2 regions of the Peribacillus sp. NPDC097225 genome follow, and region 2 is predicted to be linked to the other one. Evidence: riboswitches for the same ligand, from Rfam matches in the RefSeq annotation. Region 2 holds a riboswitch; the other holds the start of a gene.
The links. A riboswitch is a leader RNA that binds a small molecule or an ion and turns the genes downstream of it on or off. The one in region 2 is predicted to bind cyclic di-AMP.

Region 1: it holds a riboswitch for cyclic di-AMP, as region 2 does, so the genes downstream of both, ACIQXH_RS07790 (potassium-transporting ATPase subunit F) here and ACIQXH_RS19925 (cation:dicarboxylate symporter family transporter) in region 2, are expected to answer to the same signal.

What each region holds. Positions count from the first base shown of each region.
Region 1 covers NZ_JBIWDJ010000002.1:398,008-402,437, forward strand. Annotated here, with positions in the region: gene kdpB (potassium-transporting ATPase subunit KdpB) at 1-224, opposite strand, end outside; gene kdpA (potassium-transporting ATPase subunit KdpA) at 247-1,920, opposite strand; gene ACIQXH_RS07790 (potassium-transporting ATPase subunit F) at 1,946-2,020, opposite strand; cyclic di-AMP (ydaO/yuaA leader) riboswitch at 2,514-2,654, opposite strand; gene ACIQXH_RS07795 (Na-translocating system protein MpsC family protein) at 2,901-3,275, shown strand; gene ACIQXH_RS07800 (NupC/NupG family nucleoside CNT transporter) at 3,566-4,430, opposite strand, start outside.
Region 2 covers NZ_JBIWDJ010000014.1:6,116-10,545, forward strand. Annotated here, with positions in the region: gene ACIQXH_RS19915 (hypothetical protein) at 79-741, shown strand; gene ACIQXH_RS19920 (efflux RND transporter periplasmic adaptor subunit) at 755-2,014, shown strand; cyclic di-AMP (ydaO/yuaA leader) riboswitch at 2,190-2,338, shown strand; gene ACIQXH_RS19925 (cation:dicarboxylate symporter family transporter) at 2,512-3,774, shown strand; gene ACIQXH_RS19930 (class I SAM-dependent methyltransferase) at 3,844-4,430, opposite strand, start outside.

The DNA.
Region 1 (4,430 bases), on a different contig from region 2:
GTCAGGAGCAAAATGAAAGTCACTGCACTGGTATATCCCCTATCTGATATTCCACCAAATAAATCGGGAAATATAGTTAGAAATAGGGTCAAGACAAATCCAATTTCCACCACAAACATGACTGGGTTTCGTACCATGGCTCTCGGATTCATTTTTTTGAAAGCATCTTTTATTGCTTCAAAAAGCAGTTCATTATTTACTTTTTCATTACGCATCTTATTCATCTGTACTACTCCTTTTCATCGTTTATCTAATCGATAACCATTCTGCGACAGGACCTAAGGTGATCACCGGGAAGAAAGTCAAAGCTCCAATAATTAAAACCGTACATAAAAGAATGACAAGGAATGTAGGATTATCTGTTTTAAATGTACCCATCGTCTCTGGGACACGTTTTTTAGCAAGTAATGATCCAGCAACAGCAATCATGGCTATCATGGAAAAATAACGGCCAAACAACATGACCAAACCTGTGGAAATGTTCCAAAAAGGTGTATTATCCCCTAAGCCCTCGAAACCAGAACCGTTATTGGCTGCAGCTGAAGTAAACTCATATACAATTTGAGAGAGCCCATGGAAACCTGGATTTGAAATGGCCGATGTCCCCATCTGTGCCGTTAGTGCAATAGCAGATGGTACCAAAATGATTAACGGATGTAGAAGGATCGTCATGGCTATTAATTTCATTTCCGGCCCTTCAATTTTCTTACCTAAAAACTCTGGTGTACGCCCGACCATCAGTCCAGCAATGAATACAGCCAATATGGAATACATAAGAATGTTCATCGTGCCTACCCCATCACCGCCAAATACACAGTTCAGCATCATCATGGCCAGTGGCGCTATACTACCGAGCGGTGTCAGCGTATCATGCATATTATTAACTGAACCTGTAGTGGCAGCTGTAGTCACCGTTGTAAATAGGGCACTCTGAGCCATCCCAAATCGGACTTCTTTCCCCTCTAAGTTTCCACTCTCTTGTGAAAGGCCTATTGCCTCCAATCGGGGATTGCCATTTTGTTCACTAGCGTAATTCACACTTAGGAAAACAAGCATCATGAGTCCCATTGCTGAAAATAAGATCCATCCTTGTTTGTTATTTTTCGCCATATATCCGAATGTTAATGGAAGGGCAGCAGGAATGAGAAACATCGATAAAATCTCTAATACATTCGTAAATCCATTAGGGTTCTCAAATGGATGCGCCGAGTTGACACCGAAGAATCCACCGCCGTTTGTGCCAAGGTGCTTTATTGACTCCAATGCAGCCACAGGTCCTCTTGCAATATGTTGGGTGGCTCCCTCTAACGTAGTAGCCATTACCGTAGAACCAAGGGTCTGTGGTACCCCCTGGGATACCAGAACCAAACTGACAAAAATGGAGAGAGGCAGTAGCACCCGAGTGATCGAACGAATTAAATCTACATAAAAGTTCCCTAAACTCCTCTGACCGGTCAAACCCCTGAAAAAAGCGATGCATAAGGAAAGACCGGTTGCTGGTGTCGTGAACATCAAGAAGATGATGACAATCATTTGTGATAAATACGAAAGTCCGGATTCTCCGCTATAGTGCTGTAAATTGGTATTAGTAAGAAAACTTGCTGCCGTATTGAATGCCAATGACGGATCCATGTTGGCTATCCCACTTGGATTACCCGGTAAAACTCCCTGAAGCCGTACAATCATGTATGAGATGACAAACATGACTAAGTTACTTAGGAGTAATGCCTGTGCATATTGCTTCCAATTCATATCAAATGTCTTAATACCAGATATTTTAAAAATGCCTCGTTCTAACCACCCGAACATACGATCTTGCCTTGTGGTTTCAAAGGAATATACTGCCGCTAAATATTGGGCCAATGGTATGGCTAGGATCACTACCAAAAACAACACCACAATGATTTGTAAAAAATCCATTTACATTTCCTCCGTTATCGTTCTATTAATATTTCTCTGGGTATAATAAAGCGTGAATTAAATACACGGTAACCGCTGGGACAATAAGAATGAATAACATGTTCTACTCCTCTCCTTTTTTCGTTATAACTTTGTTACAAAATGAATGAATCCATAGAAAAGTAAAAAGGGTGTACCCATTAGAAAGATAGTTATAGCATCCATCCGAACCTTCCTTTCACTTTTTTAAAAATCTTTACAATTTACCTCCTTCACGATTAGTGGAGAAATTGGTGCCAAAAGAACACAAAAAATAGACCAATGCTTACTCCTTCTCCAATAGTCCGCATTGCATGGCTATCCTAGTTTCAATAGTGAAAAAAATGATTCACAATCCAAACAAGAATATTTGCAAAAGCAAACAGTATTAGTGGAGAAAAAGTACTCATTGGTCTACTTATCGCCCAGCAAGCTTTTCAGCGCTCTTTGCGATCTGTCTTCCAAGAAACCTTTTCATGTAATTATAGGCATAATAAAAAAGACCTACTGAAATGACAGGTTGCTATTTTGCTACAAACACAACAAAAAAGCCTCCTGGATCAAGGTGGTCTTATGACCTCCTTCGCTTTAGCCGACGAAGTTAGCTGACGGGTAGGATGGCGAAAGAGTTCACATCCCTTCTGCAAAAGCAGAATTAACCCCATAAATAATGGGTCCTCCGTTCTCAATTACTTGAGATTTGGCCGATATCAAATTGTTATTGATGAGCATATTCTACGCTCATCAGCAAACCTTTGTAAACCCCATTAAAATTCCATATATTCGCAAATAGATTCATATTCGACCATATACTTCTGTTTTTCTATATAAAAGTATTATTTACTCATTAATCCTATATATTTCTAATATTTTAATATATATACAAACTTGCATTGACAAAAACTTGAATCCGGCATTATGATGAATCCCATATACGATCGATGAAAAAAATCGGAGGCATTATGTTAAACCAAAAAAAGAAAATTGAAGCCGAAATTAGTGCAGCATTCATTAAATTCCAGCGTGATTTAATTGGCAGAGGGCCACAAGAAGTTAAAACCTACATCATTAATGACATGCTGATCACTCGTTTTAAAGGAGTCTTGACTGTCGAAGAAAAACACCTCGTCAGTCAGGATTCTGGAAAGAAGCTTGTAAAAAAAATGCGCTCTCTTCTACGTGAAATGTACAGTCAGGATTATGAAAAAATTGTCGAGGATCTAACAGGTTGTAAAGTCCTTTCTTCACACAGTGACATTAGTACCAAAACGGGTGAACGAATCGAAGTTTTCATAGTTGATAAGGATTTGGAGAAATACCTAGAAAATCTAAAATGAGTGGGGTGATTTAGTTGACATTGACTCAATTGGAAGAGCAGAAACATGGACAAAATTTCTGCTCTTCATGCTTTTATTATGACATCTCTAATGTATTTCACGCCTTCACCTTATCGGAAACGTGACTATTGGTTTCTTTTTATACTCATGTAAAAAAAGCAATCCCTTAATCTTACCGATTAAGGGATTAACATCATTTATACCTAAAAATCACTTGGCTAATTTGTTTTTCATTCACGTATTAAAGCCACAATATTTAAGGTTTTCTAGTAAAACTATAATACACAGCGTTACCAAACAAACAATCCAACAATCATGGCACTAAGCATGGAGACTGCCATTCCACTAAGCAATAGCTTCCAAACATTTCTTCCAATGATATTCGATTTCTCCTCGTCTAGAATCGAATTGAACGTTCCGTAAATCATGCCGACTGTACTAAAGTTTGCAAATGAGGTCAGGTACGTAACGGCCACAGCTACTGTATGCGGGGCCAAACCGCTAATCTGTGTTTTCAAATCGAGCAAGGCTACAAATTCATTCGTTGCCAGTTTGATTCCCATTAATTGAGCAACATACATCGTATCTTCCCAATTTAATCCAAACAAGAAAGCGAATGGACTAAAGATGACAGAGAAGATTTTTTGGATTGTTAATCCATCTACCGCAAGCCCTAAAATACCGTTAAGACTAGCCGTTAATGCGACATAGCCGATTACCATGGCCATAATGACGATCACCATCTTGACTCCAACTAGCATACTGTTTGAAATGGTTGAAAAGAAGTCTTTACGTTCCTCTTTTGTAGGAATATATACGACATCTTCCTCTTTACTGACAGTAACAGGATTTAACATATTGGCTATAAGCAAGGCATTTAAACAATTCAATGGAATAGCGACGAATACAAATTCAGCCGGAACCATGGATAAATACGCACCTATAATCGAACCGCTTATACTGCTCATACTCATAATTCCAAAGGTCAGCAAACGCTGATCCTTTAAAGAACTTAATTGCATCCTGATAACAGCGAGAGCCTCCGTATTTCCAAGAAACATCATCTGAATAGAAAAGAAGCTCTCCAGTTTCGGTAAACCGGACACTTTCGAAATGAGCCAACCGACTTTATCTATTATCCAGGTCAGTATGCCG
Region 2 (4,430 bases):
TCCTCCTTATTTCTGCATTTGTTTACAAAATAAGATAAAATATAAAATGATATTTCATTTTTTGCAGGAGGAACATACATGATATACCAGGTCCGATTGTTAAAGGGTATTTTTGAACCGCAAAGAAGCCGTTACCAATTGCAAAATGCGGAAGCGGTCACACGACTTTTCTGGAAATTAATAGGATTATATTTTCTTAGTGTCTTAGTTTTTTCAGTAAGTGGATATTTTGGAATTGGTTCAGAATCATTTTCTAAAAATATTACGAAGATGGATGTAAGTGAATTTGAAACGGGAAAATTACTGATTGTAATTGGAAATATGATTGCAGGATTGTTTTATCCTTCTATTTATATCTTTTTAGCTTCTTTATTCTTTTGGGTAGTATTGGATATCCCATACATAAAAACCGTGATTGTTCAAATGATTACGCTTAGTTTGCACTTACTGGAGAAGGTTTTGTTAATTCCCCTTTTTGTTTTGATGGATATTGGGCATGATGCCAACCCCTTTTCACTTGGAGTCATCAGCCAGTACTTCATTCGAAGCGATTACTTTATTCATTTTTTTAGTGAAATCACCATTTTTCAAATTTTAATCATTTCTTTACAATATTATTATTTGAAGGTATATACGGAACGAAGCAAGGCCTTTGTCTTATCAATGATCATTCTATTTTATATTGCCTCGTGGTTTGCTAAAGCATTTTTAGCATATCTACAAGTTGGCGTATTCGTATAAGGCGGTGAGAAAAATGAAAAAGTGGAAATTAGCAGCCCTATCAGTAGCATCTTTGGCCTTGATATCGGGTAATATTTACTTGATTGAAAAAAAAGACAGTAAAGTGGAACGGACCGTTTTTACCGAAAGATGGACACAAGTTAAGAAAGATACCATAACTGAAACATTTCAAACAAAGGGAATCTTTAAACCGGCAGAAGAATATGATGTTTATTTTGATGCTAAAAACAATGATTTTCAGAAATTCCTGGTTCACGAAGGGGACGAGGTAACGGATGGAACATCCCTATTTGAATACACTACAACCGAACTGGATGCACTAAAAGATAATTTGGAAGCGGAAAAGGCCGCAACCGAAGGAGAAATCGTCGGAATTGATGAGTACATAAATAAGTTGAAAGCTTATCAAAGTGGTCTGGCCCTGGATTCAAACAAAACGGTTATCGATGAGACAGTAGAAAAGAACCTAAATATAGACATCACCACTTCTTCCTCAGACTTAATTAAAAGTAATATTGAGCAGGAGATGTACAAGCAGGAACTTGAAAAAAGTAGCTTGAAGGAAAAAGTGGTCATGCTAGAAGCACAATTAAGCTCAATTGAGATGCAAACCAATGCCGTGGAGACGACAAGTGAAGCGGATGGTGTCGTGAAGAAGATCAATAAAAATTTAACGAATCCGATTATTTCAATTGCTTCGACAGAAATGGCCATCGAAGGTTCCTTCTCTGAAGAAGAGTTAAAGAAGGCAGAGGTAGGGATGGAGATAAAAGCTAGTTCTCCTGATTTGAAAAAGAGATTGGGCGGAACCATCAGCCGTATACATCCTTATCCCAAAGAGGAGCCAACCCTAAAGGATGAAAATCGCTATACATTCGAAGCGGAAATTGTAACGGAAGCAGAGAATAAGGAAGCGCTATTAGACGGTTCAAAGGTCGACCTTACCGTTATAACGAATGTGAAGACGGGAGTCCCGACTGTTCCAACAGAAGCGATACATGAACGGAAGCAGCCGCATGTCTATAAAATGACCAATAAAGGGCATTTGAACCGACAATACTTTACAAAAGGGGCTCAAGCAAAAGGGAAGCAAGAGATGCTTAAAGGTCCAGCAGTGGGAGATGTCATCCTTTTAGAACCGAAAAAGGTAGTGAAGAACCACTCTTACTTCATTACCCCGCTCAAATTGGACAAGGTTCACTCTGCAACTTTTAAGAAACTATCCAAAAGGGAAAAAGTTAGATACATTTTACTAGGATTTTTGGAAAAATAATTTTCAGTTAAATCAAAAATGGCCATAATTTTTTTACTGTTAAAACTAATTACCTATTTAAACAATAAGTGTAAACCCACGTAGCACTCAATATTCTTAATCCCCTCTGTACTTTCGGAGTGTGGGGAAAGAAAATATATTTACAGATTAATATTTTTAGTATAATATTTTAATATAAGTTAGCTCGCTTAATCTTATAAAAAAGAACGGGGGAACCAATTTTGCGGATTATATTCGCTAGGGGTGAATTCAGAGATGAAAGGGCCATTGTGTTTCCGATTCCTAACCCGACAGCTAACCCCGTAAGCGTCTTCGAGGGAACATGTGTGAATAACACGCCAATAGGGAAAATGACACGTAGGGTGTCTTTTTTTTAAGCGTAAGGATAGAAGTTTTTCAATATACAGAAAAATTTTTCTCTTTTTATTAGTATCTTGTTTCCCTTACCGAGACAAATGTTTTTACATCAAAGACTATATGGAAGGTGAGGAAATTAAATGAAGAAATTCAAACTGAGTTTAGCAAGCCAAATATTCATTGGTTTAATTCTAGGAATTATCGTAGGTGCTATATTTTATGGAAGTGAGACGGCACAAAGCTATCTACAACCATTAGGTGATATCTTCCTACGTATGATTAAAATGATCGTCGTTCCAATTATCGTTTCTAGCCTTATTGTTGCAGTTGCAGGCGTGGGCGATATTAAATCAGTAGGGAAATTAGGTGCCAAGTCACTATCCTACTTTATAGTAGTAACACTAGTTGCAATAGGCGTAGGTTTATTATCTGCCAATATTATTCAGCCTGGCGCGGGCGTAAATATGGGTGAGCTTGAACAAACGGATATTTCCACTTATGTTGACACAGCAGAAACTAAGCAACACGAATCCTTTATAGATACAATCGTTCATATTGTCCCATCTAATCCGATTAAAGCAATGGTAGAAGGCGATATGCTTGCAATCATTTTCTTCTCAGTCTTGTTTGGACTAAGCATTGCAGCTATCGGTGAAAAAGGAGTACCAGTATTCCGTTTCTTCCAAGGTGCGGCGGAAGGTATGTTCAATCTAACCAATATGGTTATGAAATTTGCTCCGATTGGGGTATTTGCACTAATCGGTGTGACAATCTCTAAATTCGGTTTATCATCACTAATCCCATTAGGAAAGTTAGCCCTTTCCGTATACGGAACGATGATTTTCTTCGTAGTTGTCATCCTGGGGCTCATTGCAAAATTTGTAGGCTTCAGTATCTTTAAGTTAATTGCCATTTTGAAAGAAGAATTAATCTTAGCATTTTCCACAGCAAGTTCAGAAGCGGTTCTTCCAAGAATCATGGAGAAGATGGAGAAAGCCGGTTGTCCAAAACATATTACGTCTTTTGTTATTCCGACTGGTTACTCATTCAACCTAGATGGTTCCACATTATACCAAGCTTTAGCAGCCATCTTCATTGCTCAAATGTACGGCATACATCTAAGTGCTTATGAGCAAATAACGCTAATGTTAGTGTTGATGATTACCTCTAAAGGAATTGCCGGTGTACCGGGCGTATCCTTCGTTGTACTTTTAGCAACATTAGGTACGGTGGGCATCCCAATTGAAGGACTTGCCTTCATAGCAGGTATTGACCGTATCCTTGATATGGGTCGTACTGTAGTAAACGTTATTGGTAACTCTTTAGCAGCCATCGTTATTTCCAAGTGGGAAGGTCAATTCAACCCTCCTGCCGAAAAAGGAAAACTCGAACAGGCTTCTTAATATAAGTCAAAACTCCAGGGTGATTGCACTCTGGAGTTTTTTTGTATTCAGATGAAAGTCGAAAACAACTTATTGATGGACGATCCAGAAATGGGAGTCAGGGGAAAAGTTCATAGCCATAACGCTTTCATTAAATGAATCTTGGTGAAAGGTTTCCAAAACAGTCAGTTGGGCTTCTTCTAGGCAATCAAGGACTTCCTGCTGACTCGGGATATGGAGATAGGCCTCTTCTTGGTGAGACTTTCCCTTTGTGAAGATATCACCGAACTCATATAGCCGTTCATCCTGTTTACTATCACACCAAATCATTTCTTCCTGTTCCCAAAAATTAAGATACCTTTCATTACTGTCGCGAATCGGTGTGGTGAATAGGAAACGGCCTCCTGGTCTAAGTATGCGTTTGATTTCTTTCAAAGCGAGAATGCGGTTTTTTCGTTGAGGGATTTTCATTAAACCATGAAAGGAAAAGAGTGCATGGTCGAATGACGAGTCGTTGAAAGGGATTTCCGTGGCATTCCCAAGAAAGAATGGAATCTCCATATTTTCATCTTGTGAAAACTTCCGGGCTTCTTGAATCTTGGAGGGTGAAGGGTCCAGTCCGGTTATATGATGAAACCCATTCTTGTATAGAGCAAAGGTCGTCCTCCCTGTACTGC